DNA from 3 places in the Streptomyces sp. NPDC046557 genome. Region 3 is predicted to be linked to each of the others. Evidence: riboswitches for the same ligand, from Rfam matches in the RefSeq annotation. Region 3 holds a riboswitch; each other region holds the start of a gene.

What was found. Region 3 has a riboswitch for thiamine pyrophosphate ahead of thiO (glycine oxidase ThiO). Riboswitches for the same ligand answer to the same signal wherever they lie in the genome.
Region 1: it holds a riboswitch for thiamine pyrophosphate, as region 3 does, so the genes downstream of both, ABZ934_RS05620 (thiamine ABC transporter substrate-binding protein) here and thiO (glycine oxidase ThiO) in region 3, are expected to answer to the same signal.
Region 2: it holds a riboswitch for thiamine pyrophosphate, as region 3 does, so the genes downstream of both, thiC (phosphomethylpyrimidine synthase ThiC) here and thiO (glycine oxidase ThiO) in region 3, are expected to answer to the same signal.

The regions. Positions count from the first base shown of each region.
Region 1 covers NZ_JBEYZH010000002.1:86,869-92,397, forward strand. The annotation lists gene ABZ934_RS05610 (ABC transporter ATP-binding protein) at 1-628, opposite strand, end outside; gene ABZ934_RS05615 (iron ABC transporter permease) at 628-2,238, opposite strand; gene ABZ934_RS05620 (thiamine ABC transporter substrate-binding protein) at 2,322-3,419, opposite strand; TPP riboswitch at 3,506-3,615, opposite strand; gene rlmN (23S rRNA (adenine(2503)-C(2))-methyltransferase RlmN) at 3,692-4,804, opposite strand; gene ABZ934_RS05630 (phosphatidate cytidylyltransferase) at 4,978-5,529, opposite strand, start outside.
Region 2 covers NZ_JBEYZH010000006.1:206,022-211,550, forward strand. The annotation lists gene ABZ934_RS15695 (SsgA family sporulation/cell division regulator) at 1-233, shown strand, start outside; gene ABZ934_RS15700 (YibE/F family protein) at 303-1,703, opposite strand; TPP riboswitch at 1,776-1,923, shown strand; gene thiC (phosphomethylpyrimidine synthase ThiC) at 1,917-3,704, shown strand; gene ABZ934_RS15710 (hypothetical protein) at 3,826-4,641, opposite strand; gene ABZ934_RS15715 (metallophosphoesterase) at 4,790-5,529, opposite strand, start outside.
Region 3 covers NZ_JBEYZH010000014.1:42,527-48,055, forward strand. The annotation lists gene thiE (thiamine phosphate synthase) at 1-146, opposite strand, end outside; gene ABZ934_RS22380 (Rv2175c family DNA-binding protein) at 237-602, opposite strand; gene ABZ934_RS22385 (FAD-dependent oxidoreductase) at 670-1,896, opposite strand; TPP riboswitch at 1,988-2,100, shown strand; gene thiO (glycine oxidase ThiO) at 2,098-3,279, shown strand; gene thiS (sulfur carrier protein ThiS) at 3,276-3,476, shown strand; gene ABZ934_RS22400 (thiazole synthase) at 3,480-4,274, shown strand; gene pknB (Stk1 family PASTA domain-containing Ser/Thr kinase) at 4,438-5,529, shown strand, end outside.

The DNA of each region.
Region 1 (5,529 bases), on a different contig from region 3:
TCACCACCACCCGGTCGGCCAGAGCGAACGCCTCCCCCTGGTCGTGGGTCACGGCCAGCACGGTCGTCCCCAGCCGGGCGAACAGCGCCCGCAGCTCGACCACCAGCCGCTCCCGCAGCCCGCGGTCCAACTGCCCGAGCGGCTCGTCGAGCATCAGCAGCCGCGGGGACGGCGCCAGCGCCCGGGCCAACGCCACCCGCTGCTGCTCGCCCCCGGACAGCGAGGCCACCGCCCGGCCCTGCGCCCCGGGCAGCCCGACCAGCTCCAGCAGCTCCGCGACCCGGGCCCCGTAGGAGCCCCGCCCGCCGCCGCGCATCCGCAGCCCGAACGCGACGTTCCCGCCCACGTCCCGGTGCGGGAACAGTTGGTGGTCCTGGAACATCAGGCCCACCCCGCGCCGGTGCACCGGCACCCCGGCCTGGTCCGCGCCGCCCAGCAGCACCCGCCCCGCGGACACCGGCTGGAGCCCGGCCACCACCCGCAGCAGCGTGGACTTCCCGCTGCCGCTGGGCCCCAGCACGCACACGGTCTCGTGCTCGGCGACCGTGAGGTCCACGGAGTCCAAGGCGTTCACGGCGGCCCGTCCGCCGAAGCGGACCGACACCCCCTCCAGCCGAAGCAACGTCATCAGAACTCTCCCGAGGTCTTGTCGGGCCGCAGTCGCTCCAGCACCAGCAGGGACACCGCGCACACCAGCATCAAGATCGTGCTCAGGGCCATCGCCTGCCCGTAGTTCATCTCGCCCGCCCGCCCCAACAGCCGCGCCACGGCCACCGGCAGCGTCGGACGGTCCGGCCGCGCGATGAAGACCGTCGCCCCGAACTCGCCCAGGGACACCGCGAAGGCGAAGCCGGCCGCGATCAGCAGTGCCCGCCGCACCAGCGGCAGGTCCACCTCCCGCCACGCCCGCCACGGCGACGCCCCGAGCACCGCGGCCGCCTCCCGCAGCCGCCCGTCCACCGCGCGCAGCACCGGCAGCATGGTCCGTACCACGAATGGCACTCCCACCAGCGCCTGCGCGAGCGGCACCAGGATCCACGAGGTCCGCAGGTCCAGCGGCGGCTCGTCCAACGTGATCAGGAATCCGAAGCCGACGGTCACCGCCGACACCCCGAGCGGCAGCATCAGCAGCGCGTCGAAGCCGCGCACGAACCGCCCGCCGCGACGGGAGAGCGCGGCCGCCGCGAGCCCTCCGACGAGCAGCGCGATGGCCGTCGCGGCCAGCGCGTACTCCAGGGAGTTCCCGATCGACTCCAGGGGCGGGACCAGGAACGTCCCCGATCCGACCTCCGCCAGCGCCCGGTAGAAGCCGAGCCCGTAGCCGCCGGGGGCGTCGAGCGAGCGCTCCACCAGCACACCGAGCGGCAGCACGATCAGCAGCGCCACGGTCAGCAGCACCCCGGCCAGCAGCGCGCGCTGCCCGGGCCCGTGCGGCCGGTGCGCGGTCCCCGCGGCGTCCACCAGTCGCAGGGCGGTCTCCCGTCGGCGCACGGTCCGGGCGTGCACGGCCAGGACGAGGCCCATCGCGACGAACTGGACCATGGTGAGCACGGCGGCCGTCGGCAGGTCCAGCAGTTGCGCGGTCTGCCGGTAGACCTCCACCTCCAGGGTGGAGTAGGAGGGGCCGCCCAGGATCTGCACGACGCCGAAGGAGGAGAAGGTGAACAGGAACACCATCAGCGCGGCCGCGGCCACCGCCGGGGCCAGCGCGGGCAGCGTCACCCGCCGCCACGCCGCGATCCGCCCGGCGCCCAGCACCCGCGCGGCCTCCTCCTGGCGTGGGTCGAGCTGCGCCCAGAGCCCGCCGACCGTCCGTACGACGACGGCGTAGTTGAAGAAGACGTGGGCGAGGAGGATGGCCCAGACGGTGGTGTCGAGCCGGATTCCCCACAGTTCGTCCAGCAGCCCGCCCCGGCCGACCAGGGCCAGGAAGGCCGTACCGACCACCACGGTCGGCAGCACGAACGGAACCGTGACCACCGCCCGCACCAGCCCCTTGCCCGGGAAGTCGAAGCGGGCGAAGACGTACGCGCCGGGAAGCGCGATCAGCAGCGTGAGCCCGGTCGAAGCGAGTGCCTGCCAGGTGGTGAACCACAGCACGTCGGCGATGTCGGGCCGGGCGAGCACCTCGCTGATCCGGCCGAACTGCCAACCCTCGTCGGTCTTGAGCCCGCGCCCGACGATCGCGGCGACGGGATAGGCGAAGAACAGCCCGAAGAAGACGAGCGGGACGGCCATCAGGGCGAGCCTGACGGCCATGGCCCGCCCGCGCTCCCGCCCCGCGGCGACGGGAGCGGGGGCCGCGGGAGCGCTCCGGCGTGCTACTTCACGACGAGCGAGGACCATGCCTTGACCCACTGCTCACGGTTCTTGGCGATGACGTCCGGCGCGACGTTCTGCGGCTTGTCGATCACCACTCCGTGCTTCGTGAACACCTCCGGCAGCTTGGCGTCCTTGACCACCGGGTCCACGAACATCTGGAGCGGCATGTCCTCCTGGAACTTCTTGCTCACCAGGAAGTCGAGGAGCGCCTTGCCGCCCGCCTCGTTCTTCGCGCCCTTGAGCAGGCCGGCGAACTCGATCTGGCGGAAGCAGGTGCCGGTGGCGACGCCCGTCGGCGCCTCTGCCGGCTGCGGGTCGGCGTACAGGACCTCGGCCGGCGGGCTGGAGGCGTAGGAGACGACCAGCGGCCGGTCGCCCTTGGCCTTCTTGCCGCCGGCGGAGCCGGAGAACCGCTCGTTGTACGCCTGCTCCCAGCCGTCGACGACCTCGACGCCGTTGGCCTTGAGCTTGCTCCAGTAGTCCTTCCAGCCTTCGTCGCCGTACTTGCCGACGGAGGCGAGGAGGAAGCCGAGGCCGGGCGAGGAGGTCGCGGCGTTCTCGGTGACCAGCAGGTTCTTGTACTCGGGCTTGATCAGGTCGTCCAGCGTTTGCGGCGGGGCGAGCTTCTTGTCCGCGAAATACTGCTTGTCGTAGTTGACGCAGATGTCGCCGGAGTCCACCGGGGTGACCCGGTGCTGCCGGTCCAGGACGTACTCGGGCTTGACGTCGCCGAGGCCCTTGGCCTCGTAGGGCGTGAAGATGCCGTTGTCGAGGGCGCGGGAGAGGAGCGTGTTGTCCACGCCGAAGAAGACGTCGCCGCGCGGCGAGCCCTTGGTGAGGATCTCCTGGTTGAGCGCGGCGCCGGCGTCCCCGGACTTCAGCACCTTGACGGTGTAGCCGCTCTGCTGCTCGAACTCCTTGAGGACCGGCTCGCTCACGGCGAAGGAGTCGTGGGAGACGAGGGTGACGGTCTTGGACTTCGGCGCGTCGCTCGCGCCCGCGGGCTTGTCCTTGGCATCGCCGCCGCAGGCGCTGAGCGTCGTGATGCCCAGCGCGGTCGCGAGCAGGGCGCCCGCGAACTTCTTGGTGGTGCTCACTGGTGAATTCCTCCTGGGATGTCCAGGAGAAGACGCGGCCCTGCCCGGCGCTCCATGCGAGCGGTCGCCGGGCAGGGCGCAACAGCTTGAGTGAATGACCGAACTTCCTACCCCGAATGACCGGGGCGAGGTTCAGAGGGTCTGCGGATGACGGTTACCGCACTCTCAGCGCTGTGGCGCTCCCCTGTCGGAATATGCAATTGGTTCGGCCACAGGGTACCCCGTGGCCGATCCGGCCCCCAGGAGAGTCCGCCGGCGCCGGCGGGGCGCGGTCAGCGCTCGGACGCGGCCAGTTGGCCGCAGGCACCGTCGATCTCCTGGCCGCGGGTGTCGCGTACGGTCACCGGGACGCCGTGCCGGGCGATCGCCTCGACGAACGCCTTCTCGTCCTCGGGCCGCGAGGCGGTCCACTTCGAGCCGGGCGTCGGGTTCAGCGGGATCAGGTTGACGTGGACCCGCTTGCCCTTGAGCAGCCTGCCGAGCAGGTCACCGCGCCACGCCTGGTCGTTGATGTCCCGGATCAGGGCGTACTCGATCGAGACGCGACGGCCGGACTTCTCGGCGTACTCCCAGGCCGCGTCCAGCACCTCGCGCACCTTCCAGCGGGTGTTCACCGGCACCAGGGTGTCGCGCAGCTCGTCGTCGGGCGCGTGCAGCGAGACGGCGAGGCGGCACTTGAAGCCCTCGTCGGCGAAGCGCAGCATGGCCGGGACCAGGCCGACGGTGGAGACGGTGATGCCGCGCTGCGACAGGCCGAGGCCGTCGGGCTCGGGGTCGGTCAGCCGGCGGATCGAGCCGACGACGCGGTTGTAGTTGGCGAGCGGCTCGCCCATGCCCATGAAGACGATGTTCGACAGTCGGGCCGGTCCTCCGGGGACCTCGCCGTCGCGCAGGGCGCGCATGCCGTCGACGATCTGGTGCACGATCTCGGCGGTCGACAGGTTGCGGTCCAGCCCGGCCTGGCCGGTGGCGCAGAACGGACAGTTCATGCCGCAGCCGGCCTGGGAGGAGATGCACATGGTGACCCGGTCGGGGTAGCGCATCAGCACGGACTCCACCAGGGTGCCGTCGTGCAGCTTCCACAGGGTCTTGCGGGTGGTGTCGTCGTCGCAGGAGATGTGCCGCACGACGTTCATCAGGTCGGGCAGCAGCTCCTGTCGGAGCTTCTCCCGCGAGGCCGCCGGGATGTCGGTCCACTCGGCGGGGTCGTGCGCGTACCGCGCGAAGTAGTGCTGTGAGAGCTGCTTGGCCCGGAACGGCTTCTCGCCGATCGCGGCGACCGCCTCGCGGCGTTCGGCCGGGGTCATGTCGGCGAGGTGCCGGGGCGGCTTCTTCGCTCCGCGAGGGGCGACGAAAGTGAGCTCTCCCGGAACGGGGCGGGCCATGGCGGGTACTCCTTGTAAGACGAAGGGCGCGCCGCAGAAGCAGCGCGCCTTTCAAGAGTAACCGCCCGGACCCACCCGAAGCTTTCGCATGTACGTCGTCCCGGCTCAGCGGGGCCGCACCGGTGAAAAACCCGCGGGTCGGAGCCCCGGTCGGAGCCCCCCGGGGGCGGGTATCAGCCGGTGCCGACGAACGCGGCGAGCAGCAGCCACACCACCGGGGCGGTCGGCAGCAGCGAGTCGAGCCGGTCCATGATGCCGCCGTGACCGGGGAGCAGGGTCCCCATGTCCTTGATGCCCAGGTCCCGCTTGATCATCGACTCGCCGAGGTCGCCCAGGGTGGCGCTGACCGCGACGGCCAGCCCCAGCAGCAGTCCCTGCCACCACTCGCCGTCGTGGATGAGGAACTCCATGCACAGCGCGCCCGCCGCCATCGCGAACGCCACCGCACCGGCCAGGCCCTCCCGGGTCTTGCCGGGGCTGATGCGCGGGGCGAGCTTGGTCTTGCCGAAGCGCCAGCCCACCGCGTAGGCCCCGGTGTCGCTGACCACGGTCAGCACCAGGAAGGTGACGACCCGCTGGGGCCCGTCGTCGGCGGTGAGCAGCATCGCCACGAAGGTCGCGAGGAAGGGCACGTAGAAGGCGGCGAATACACCCGCCGTGACGTCCTTGAGGTAGTCCTCGGGCGGCTCGGTCATCCGCCAGACCAGCACCGCCAGGGCGGTCAG
Region 2 (5,529 bases), on a different contig from region 3:
TCGCCCCGTCCCACCCCGACGAGCTGTCGGACGTCCACATCCGCCTGCAGGTAGGCGGCGAGCGAGCCCTGTTCCGCGCGGGAGCGGCACCGTTGGTCGCCTTCCTCGACCGCACCGACCGGCTCGTTCCGCTCGGTCAGGAGCGCAACCTCGGGGACTTCGAGGGGACGCTCGACGAGGCACTCGACAGGATCCTCGCCGAGTCCCGGCAGAACGAGCAGAACGCCGGCTGACGGGACTTACTCCGCCCGCCCCACCCGCACCCCCTCACGTCGGCACAGCTCGGCTCGGCTCGGATCTGATCAGCGCTTGCGCCGACGTCCTCGGCCACCGCGTGCCGGCTTTGCGGCCGGGGTGGCTTTCGGTTCCCCCGGCCTGTCGGCGGAAACCACCAGCGCCGCCAGGGCGGTGGTCACCGGTACGGAGGCCACGAGCCCGATGGAGCCGACCAGTGTCCTGACGATTTCCTCGGCGACCAACTCACTGTTGGCCACCGCACCCATGCTGCTGTTCGCGATGGAGAAGAGCAGGAGCAAGGGGAGCGCGGCGCCGGCGTACGCGAGGACCAGGGTGTTGACCACGGAGGCGATGTGGTCGCGTCCGATCCTGATGGCGGCCCGGTACAAGGCCCGTGATCCCATGGTGGGATCGGCTTGGTGCAGCTCCCAGACCGCCGACGTCTGGGTGACCGTCACGTCGTCGAGCACGCCGAGCGATCCGATGATCACCCCCGCCAGCAGCAAACCGCTCATGTCGATGTCCGGGTACAGGCCGTGGATCAGTCCTGTGTTGTCATCGGTGTTGCCGCTGAGGAACGCCCATCCGATGAAGAGCGAGCCCAACAGACCGATCAGCAGCAGCGACACCAGCGTGCCGAGAACGGCGACCGAGGTGCGTGCCGTCAGGCCGTGACACATGTAGAGCGCGATCAGCATGATCGCGCTGGCCCCGACCACGGCTACGACCAGCGGGTTGGAGCCCTGCAGGATCGCCGGGAGGATGAACAGCGTCAGCACGCCGAAGCTGACGACCAGTGCCACCAGGGCGAACACGCCCCGCATCCGGCCGACCACGACGACGGCGATGGCGAAGATGCCGGCCAGCAGAGCCAACGGGAGCTTCCGGTTCAGGTCGATGACCGAGTACTGGAGGTCCCGTGGAGCGTCCGGCGCGTAGGCCACCACCACCTCTTGGCCGTTCGCCAACTGCCGCGGGGCCCCCGGCTGCACGATCTCCACGAAGGTGCGGCCCTTGTCCGGGCCGGTACCGACCTCGACGGTCGCCTTCTTGCACGCACCGGTCTGTTCCGCCGTGGCCTCGCGCCCCGAAGGGGTCGAGGTGTCACCCGTGGGTGGAACCTGCGAGGCGTTGACGGACTTGCAGTCCACACTCGCCAACGCGACGACCTTGCCCTGTTGGGTCTGCCGGTCGAACCCGACGCCGGTCCGCTCGTGCGCGGGGGCTCCACCCGGCCAGAGCACCACCATCCCGACGAAGACGGCGGCCGCGAAGGGGATCAACACGGCGGCGATGACCTTGCGCAGGTGCAGGGAGACGGGAGCCGCCGGGCCGTGCCCATGGCTGTGGGAATGGCCGTGCGCGGACCCGTGGGAGGGCGCGTGTGCGGATTCGTCGGCATGTCCGTGGTCGCTGTGACCAGGGGGCTCGGGGGGATTGATGGGAGGCTGCGGCAAGGACGTCACCGGCCGATCATCGCAAGAGATGAGGGGGCCCACTGTTCAGCACGCCACAGATGACGCTAGCGTGGGGGCTACTTTGCACAACGCGGGAGCTCGGAGCACCGGGCTGAGAGGGCGCTGATCACCGTACGCACGCCGAAACGGCGGGTACGGGAGGAGGCTGCGTCGACCGCCGAACCTGTTACCGGGTAATGCCGGCGTAGGGAGATAGGTCTCATGACCATTCAGGATGCACGCACGCCTGCCGTCAGCGAGGACGCCGACGGCCAGACCGGGCGCGGGCCGGGCTGGCACAAGGGATATGTGGCGGGCTCCCGCCCCGACATCCGGGTGCCCGTCCGCCAGGTCCACCTCACCAACGGCAAGGACGTGACGCTCTACGACACGTCCGGTCCGTACACCGACCCGCAGATCGAGACCGACGTCCGCCGGGGTCTTCCCCCGCTCCGGGAGAACTGGATCATCGGGCGGGGGGACACCGAGGAGTACGCGGGCCGGCCCGTGCGCCCCGAGGACGACGGCATCAAGCACACCTCGCCGCGCGGTGGCCTCAAGAACCTCGACGCGGTCTTCCCGGGCCGCCCGCGCCAGCCCCGCCGCGGCCGGGGCGGCGCGGCGGTCACCCAGCTCGCGTACGCCCGCCGGGGCGAGATCACCCCGGAGATGGAGTACGTGGCGATCCGCGAGAACGTCTCCCCGGAGGTCGTCCGCGAGGAGATCGCCGCAGGTCGCGCCGTTCTTCCGGCCAACGTCAACCACCCGGAGATCGAGCCGATGATCATCGGCAAGCGGTTCCTGGTGAAGGTCAACGCCAACATCGGCAACTCCGCGGTCACCTCCTCCATCGAGGAGGAGGTCGACAAGATGACCTGGGCGACCAAGTGGGGCGCCGACACCGTCATGGACCTCTCCACCGGTCGCAACATCCACACGACGCGCGAGTGGGTGCTCCGCAACTCCCCGGTCCCGATCGGCACCGTGCCGCTCTACCAGGCGCTCGAAAAGGTCGACGGCCGCGCCGAGGAGCTGACGTGGGAGATCTACAAGGACACGGTCATCGAGCAGGCCGAGCAGGGCGTCGACTACATGACGGTGCACGCCGGCGTGCTGCTGCCGTACGTCCCGCTGACTGCCCGGCGCAAGACCGGCATCGTCTCCCGCGGCGGCTCGATCATGGCCGCGTGGTGCCTCGCCCACCACAAGGAGAACTTCCTCTACACGAACTTCGAGGAGCTCTGCGAGATCCTCGCGACGTACGACGTCACCTACTCGCTGGGTGACGGACTGCGCCCCGGTTCCATCGCCGACGCCAATGACGCCGCGCAGTTCGCGGAGTTGAAGACGCTGGGTGAGCTGAACACGATCGCCAAGCGGCACAACGTCCAGACGATGATCGAGGGCCCGGGCCACGTCCCGATGCACAAGATCAAGGAGAACATCGACCTCCAGCAGGAGATCTGCGAGGAGGCGCCGTTCTACACCCTCGGCCCGCTGACCACGGACGTCGCACCCGCGTACGACCACATCACCTCGGGCATCGGCGCGGCGATGATCGCCTGGTGGGGCACCGCGATGCTCTGCTACGTCACGCCCAAGGAGCACCTGGGTCTGCCCAACCGGGACGACGTGAAGACCGGTGTCATCACCTACAAGATCGCGGCGCACGCCGCGGACCTGGCGAAGGGCCACCCCGGAGCTCAGGAGTGGGACGACGCCCTGTCGGACGCCCGGTTCGAGTTCCGCTGGGAGGACCAGTTCAACCTGGCCCTCGACCCGGACACCGCCCGCGAGTTCCACGACGAGACCCTGCCGGCCGAGCCGGCCAAGACCGCGCACTTCTGCTCCATGTGCGGTCCGAAGTTCTGCTCGATGAAGATCTCCCAGGACATCCGTCGTGAACACGGTGGAGACCTCAAGGCCGAGGAGATCGAGGCCGGCATGGCGGAGAAGTCCGCGGAGTTCGCGGCCTCGGGCAACCGGGTCTACCTGCCGCTCGCCGACTGACGGCAGCACCGCGTACGGAGCGGACCCGTGACACATGGGGGAGTCGCGGGCCCGTTCCACGAGGGTGTTCCACGCTCCGCACGGATGTTTCACGTGAAACGCGTCTGTTTCACGTGAAACATCACTCCCCCTCGGGCTCCGAGCCGCCGAAGTCGGGGCTCGTGAAGTCCGGTGGGGCGTAGTCCGGACGTGGGCTTTGGGAGGTGGCTCCGGGGCTGGTGAAGTCCGGCCGGCTGTATCCGAGGCTGGGTATGCGTCCGGCATGCGGGGTCCGCGGGGCCGGATAGCCGGGGCCGGCGCTCGGATCGGCCAGTGCGTCCCGGAGGAACGGCATGATGCCGCGTTCCAGCAGGGCGTTGCGCCACGCCTCTCGGGCGCGCGAGAGCTCGTCGGGTACGGCCGCCGCCTCCTCGGCCGCGACCTCCGTGGAGCTGTTGCGGACGGCGGTCACGAGCAATCCGATCACCGCGAAGAGCAGTGCGGCCACGGTGAGCCCACCGAAGAGCCATCCCGCTGTCAGCATGGTCCGGGCAAAGGCCGGCTCGGGATCGATCATCTTGAGGCTGTAGCCCACCAACAGGAAGATCAGCATGGCGGTGCCGGCCAGGACCGGCGCGAGAACCGCGACAATGGCGCTCACGCCCGCGCCGCCGCTCTGTCCGTCCCCGTCGCCCTCGCCCGTCGTGCCCGGGGCCGACAGACGCTCGTCGCGCAATTGCGCGCGGACTTTGACGTAGTGGTCGTATTCGGCCGCGGCCGCGGCCGTCAGCAAGGCGGTGGCACTCATGGCCATGGTGCGCAATTGTTCGGCGTTCAGTCGTTCGCCCAAGGAAGCGAGTTCCGGCCGTTCGTTCGCCGTGCGCAGCGCCTCGTCGAGGAGCCGATCGAACTCCGGTCGGTCTTCGGTGAGCAGGTGCGGAGCGCTGGTCATGTGCATCCCCCGATGCTCCGTACAAGCCGGTATGCCCGCGTAGATTCGGGCGCCGGCACAAACGGAGGAGAGCCTGCTACGGATAGAGCGATGGTAGAGCGCCCATGCCACGAGGTGACAGGGGCTTTCCGGAAATACCCCGCTCGGTGAAAGCTCAGTCGCTCAGCGGGAGTTGAACAACGAGCAGCTTGCCGGCCATGGTCACGCCGCCGTCCATCGCAATGGCCAGGCCGTCCGCGTACACGTGCGGGCCGTCCACCGCCTCCGGTCCGTGGGAGTCGTCGCCGTCCTCCGTGCCCACCTCGCCGAGCAGGTAGGGGATGGGGCTGTGACCGTGCACGACACGGCCGCCGCCGTAGGTTCCCAGGAGTTCCCGTACGGCCTGGGGCCCCGTCTCCTCGTCCCGGAAGGCGAACCGCTTGGTGAACTTCCGGAACAGGTCCCAGGTGATGTCGGCATCGTTGCGCGTGAGCAGCTCGTGGATGGTGTCGTTGACGTCCTCGATGGAGTCGCCGTAGTCGAGGTACGCGGTGGTGTCCGAGTGCAACAGCAGGTGTCCGTCCTCCAGCGTGGCGGCGTCGAGCCGCGACATCCACTGGAGGTGCACGTCCTGGAGGCGTTCCATGTCGGTGCGCTGACCGCCGTTGAGCAGCCAGGCGGCTTGGAAGGTAGCGGTTCCGGCCCCGGACACGACCGGCGTGTCGCCGAAGCGCTTGGCGCCGATGAGCAGCAGTTCGTGGTTGCCCATCAGGGCCTTGCAGTAACCGCCGGCGGCGGCGGCCTCCGCGGAGAGCCGCATGACGAGGTCGATGACGCCGATGCCGTCGGGGCCCCGGTCGGTGAAGTCGCCGAGGAACCAGAGCCGGGCGTTGCCGGCGGACCAGTGGCCCTCGG
Region 3 (5,529 bases):
AGTTCCTCGCCGGCCTCCATGCCCTTGTCGCGGAGCTGGACGATGTCCACGCCGCCGGCCAGGGCGGCGTCGAGGAACTCGGGGAGGTCACCCTGCCGCTTGCGGGCGTCCGTGCACAGGTAGAGCCGGGCGTCGGACAGCAGCATGGGTGTACCCCCGGTGGTCGTGGCGGTGTACGGGCCGCGGGTGGCCCGTACACCGTGTGGATCAGCGCCTGTGGATCAGTGCCTGTGGAATCAGAGGGCGAGCGCCTGAGCGCGGCGCTTCACCTCCGTGCCACGATTCTCGCTCAGCGCCTGCGCGGGGGTGCCGGGGAGGGTCGGGTCGGGGGTGAACATCCACTCCAGGATCTCCTCGTCGGAGAAGCCGTCGTCACGGAGCACGGTCAGCAGACCGGTGAGGCCCTTGACGATCTTGTCGCCGTCGATGAAGGGGGCGGGGACCTGGAGGGAGCGGTTCTCACCGCGGCGCACCGCGAGCAGCTGACCTTCCTTGACCAGCTGGCGGACCCGGGTCACTTCGATGTCGAGCATCTCTGCGATGTCGGGGAGGTAGAGCCAGGCGGGGACAAGGGCATCGATCTTTGCGTCAATCTCGGTCACGGGCACAAGCCTGCCATCTCGGACTCGCCGCCGGTACCTGGGCCACCCCGTCCGGGTTGGGGCCGGGTCAGACCGACGCCGATTTGAGCGGGGTGTCGGAGTCGGAGACCGCGGCCGCGGAGAGCACCGTGCCGGCCTCGATCAGCCGGCGCCCCTGAGCCAGGTCCCGGGGCCGCCCCACCGCCAGGACCGCCACCAGCGCCCCGTCCCGCAGCCAGCACACCGACCACGACGCGCCCGCGGGATCGCCGCGCCACACCATCTCGTCCGCCCCGCCGTGGTGCCCCGCGTACTGCACGAACCGCCCGAACTGCTCCGACCAGAAGTACGGCACCGGGTCGTAGGGCTCGGTCTCCACCGCCTCCCCCGCGACCACGTTGGCCGCGACCACCCTCGGGCCCTGGAGCGCGTTGTCCCAGTGATGGACCAGCAGCCGCTCCCCGTACCGCGCCGACGGGAACGACGCGCAGTCCCCCACCGCGTACACGCCCGGCACGGAGGTCCGCAGCCGGGAGTCGGCGGTGACCGAACCGTCCGCGCCCAGCTCGACCCCGGATCCGGCGAGCCAGTCCGTCGCCGGCCGCGCCCCGACGCCGACGACGACCGCGCCCGCCTCCAGCGTCCGCCCGTCCGCCAAGTGGACCCGACCCTCCTCCACGGACGCCACCCGGGCCCCGGTCAGCAGCTCCGTGCCCGCCTCGGCGTACCAGCGCCCCATGGGCTCGGCGACCTCCGCCGGCACGGCACCGGCCAGCACCCGCTCCGCCGCCTCGACCACGGTCACCGCGCAGCCCGCCTCCCGGGCCGCCGTCGCGAACTCCGCGCCGATCCACCCGGCCCCGACCACCACCACCGGCGGCGCCGCCGCGAGCACCGGCCGCAGCCGGGTCGCGTCGTCCAGCGTGCGCAGCAGGTGCACGCCGGGGACCCCGTCGGAGCCGGGCAGGGTCAGCGGGCGGGCGCCGGTCGCCAGGACCAGGACGTCGTACGGGACCGGGCCCGCCTCGGTGTCCACAACGCGCGCGTCCGCCCGTAGCCCGGTGACCTCGACGCCGAGCCGCAGGCCGATGCCGAGGGCCTCGAAGTCCACGTCGAAGGCGGAGCCCTCGGCCTTGCCGAGCAGCACCGCCTTGGACAGCGGGGGCCGGTCGTAGGGCTGATGGGGTTCGGCTCCCAGCAGGGTCACGGGGCCGGTGAAGCCCTGTTCCCGCAGGGCGACCGCGGTCTGCACCCCGGCCATTCCGGCACCGACGATGACGACGCCGCTCTGAGTCTGTTCCGTCTGCTCGCTCACGCGGCCCACCCTAATCTCCTGACGTTTCATCAGGAACATGCCCGGGGGAGGCAGCCTTACCCGGCATGCGCGGCGGGGTTAGTCTGGCCACCGTACCTATCGCGGGAGTCCGGACGCACCGGGCTGAGAGGGAGGCTGGCCGGCCTCCGACCGTACGAACCTGATCCGGGTCATGCCGGCGAAGGGAGGGGCTGGACGCCCATGCACTCATCTCGGAGGGGATCCCCGAAGGGATCCGACGTCCTCGTCATCGGGGGCGGCATCATCGGCCTGGTCACCGCCTGGCGCGCCGCCCGGCGCGGACTGCGGACCGTACTGGCCGACCCGGCCCCCGGCGGCGGCGCCGCCCAGGTCGCGGCCGGCATGCTCGCCGCCGTCACCGAACTGCACTACGGCGAGGAGACCCTGCTCGGGCTCAATGTCGCCTCCGCCGCCCGCTACCCGGAGTTCACCGCCGAACTCGCCGAGGCGAGCGGCGGCATGGACATCGGCTACCGGGCCTGCGGCACCCTCGCCGTCGCGCTCGACGCCGACGACCGCCTCCACCTGCGGGAGCTGCACGCCCTCCAGCGCCGCTGCGGCCTGGACTCGCAGTGGCTGACCGGCCGCGAGTGCCGCCGCCTGGAGCCCATGCTGGCCCCGGGCGTACGCGGCGGTCTGCGGGTCGACGGCGACCACCAGGTCGATCCGCGCCGGCTGACGGCCGCGCTGCTTGCCGCCTGCGAACGCGCCGGTGTGGCCGTGCACCGGGCGGCCGCCGCCCGGCTCCTCGTCACCGGCGACCGGGCCGCCGGCGCCCTGCTCGACGACGGTACGGAGCTCCGCGCCGGCCAGACGGTCCTGGCGGCGGGCTCGCTCTCGGGTCGGTTGCCCGGGGTGCCGCCGGAGGTGGCGGTTCCCGTGCGGCCGGTGAAGGGCCAGGTACTGCGGCTGACGGTGCCCGCCCCGTACGCGCCGTTCCTGTCCCGGACCGTACGGGCGGTCGTACGCGGCAGCCACGTCTACCTCGTGCCGCGCGAGAACGGCGAACTCGTCGTCGGCGCGACCAGCGAGGAGCTGGGCTGGGACACCACCGTCACCGCCGGCGGGGTCTACGAACTGCTGCGGGACGCCCACGAACTGGTACCGGGCATCACCGAACTGCCGCTGACCGAGACCCGGGCCGGGTTGCGGCCCGGCTCCCCCGACAACGCCCCGCTGCTGGGGCCGACCGCGCTTCCCGGCCTGCACCTGGCGACGGGGCACTACCGCAACGGGGTGCTGCTGACCCCGCTCACCGGCGACGTGATGGCGGAACTGCTGGCCACCGGCACGCTGCCGGAGATCGCCCGCCCCTTCACCCCGCGCCGGTTCACCGAGGCACGTCAGGAGTCGTACGCATGACCATCTCCGTCAACGGCGAGCCGCGCGAGGTCGCGGCCGGCACCACGCTCGACGCGGTGGTCGCCACCTTGACCCCGGCCTCCAAGGGGGTCGCCGCGGCCCTCAACGAGACGGTCGTGCCGCGCGGGCGGTGGCCGCACACCCTGCTGGACGACGGCGACCGGGTCGAGGTCCTGACCGCGGTGCAGGGAGGCTGACCCATGGCGGACGACGTCTTCACCCTCGGCGGCCGGAGCTTCTCCTCCCGCCTGATCATGGGCACGGGCGGCGCCCCGAGCCTGGACGTGCTGGAGCGCGCGCTGGTCGCCTCCGGTACGGAACTCACGACCGTCGCCATGCGCCGGCTGGACCCGACGGTCCAGGGCTCGGTGCTGTCGGTGCTGGACAAGCTCGGCATCGCGGTGCTGCCGAACACCGCGGGCTGCTTCACGGCGGGCGAGGCCGTGCTGACGGCGCGCCTGGCCCGGGAGGCGCTGGGCACGGACTGGATCAAGCTGGAGGTCGTCGCGGACGAACGCACGCTGCTGCCGGACGGCGTCGAGCTGCTGGACGCCGCCGAGATCCTGGTCGACGACGGCTTCACCGTGCTGCCGTACACGAACGACGACCCGGTGCTGGCGCGGAAGCTGGAGGACGTGGGCTGCGCGGCGATCATGCCGCTGGGCTCGCCGATCGGCTCGGGGATGGGCATCCGCAACCCGCACAACTTCGAGTTGATCACGGAGCGGGCGGGCGTGCCGGTGATCCTGGACGCGGGGGCCGGTACGGCGTCGGACGCCGCGCTGGCGATGGAGCTGGGCTGCGCCGGGGTGATGCTGGCCTCGGCGGTGACCCGCGCGCAGGCGCCGGTGCTGATGGCGGCGGCCATGCGGGACGCGGTCACGGCGGGCCGCCTCGCGTACCGCGCGGGCCGCATCCCCCAGCGCCGCTTCGCGGAAGCCTCCTCCCCGAAGGACGGCCGCGCCACCCTCGACCCGGAACGGCCGGCGTTCTGAGGGTGCGGGGCGGGATCGGGGGTACGGGTCCGCGCCCGTACGGGGGCCCCGCCCCGGGGCGGGGCCCGCGGGGGCGGAGGCGCCGCACGCGGCATCGTCACAGCTGGGCTGCAAGGCGACCCGCACCGGCAGGGCCCGCCGGGGCGGCTCGTAGAATCGCCGGGTGGACACGACCCTGGATGACCCCCTCGTCGGGCAGACGCTCGACGGCCGCTACCGCATCGACGCCCGCATAGCGGCCGGCGGCATGGCCACGGTCTACCGGGCCCTCGACACCCGCCTCGACCGTGTCCTCGCGCTCAAGGTGATGCACCCGGCGCTCGCCGCGGACGCCGCCTTCGTCGACCGCTTCATCCGCGAGGCGAAGTCGGTGGCCCGCCTCGCGCACCCCAATGTCGTCGCCGTTTTCGACCAGGGCACGGACGGCCCGTACACGTACCTGGCGATGGAGTACGTCTCCGGCTGCACCCTGCGCGACGTGCTGCGCCAGCGCGGCGCCCTTCAGCCGCGGGCCGCCCTCGACATCCTCGAACCGGTCCTCGCCGCCCTCGGCGCCGCGCACCGGGCGGGCTTCGTCCACCGTGACATGAAGCCCGAGAACGTCCTGATCGGCGACGACGGCCGGGTGAAGGTCGCCGACTTCGGTCTGGTCCGCAGTGTCGACACGGTCACCAGCACCACCGGTTCCGTCCTCGGCACCGTCTCGTATCTCGCCCCGGAGCAGATCGAGAACGGCGTCACCGACACCCGCGTGGACGTGTACGCCTGCGGTGTCGTCTTCTACGAGATGCTCACCGGAGGCAAGCCGCACACCGGCGGCACCCCCGCCCAGGTGCTGTACCAGCACCTCAACGAGGACGTTCCGCCCCCGTCGGCCGCCGTGCCCGGGCTGCCCGCCGGCCTCGACGGGCTGGTCGCGCACGCCACGGCCCGCGACCCGCGGCTGCGGCCCGCCGACGCCGCCGCGCTGCTGGGCCTGACGTTGGAGGCCCGCGCCGGGCTGAGCGAGGCCGAGCTGGACGCGGTACCGCCCCAGGCGCTCCCGGGTGAGCGGGCCGCGAGCGAGGACCGCACCAGCGTCATCCCCCGGCCCGTCGCCCCGGTGGGCGCGGCTGCGGCCGACGGCGTCCACCACACCTCGCGTCTGACGACCCCGCCGCCCCCGGCCCGGTCCCGCCGCCGGTCCCGGCCGCGCGGCCTGTACCTGGTCGTCGCCGGGGTTCTGGTGGCCCTCGGTCTCGGCGTGGGGGTCTGG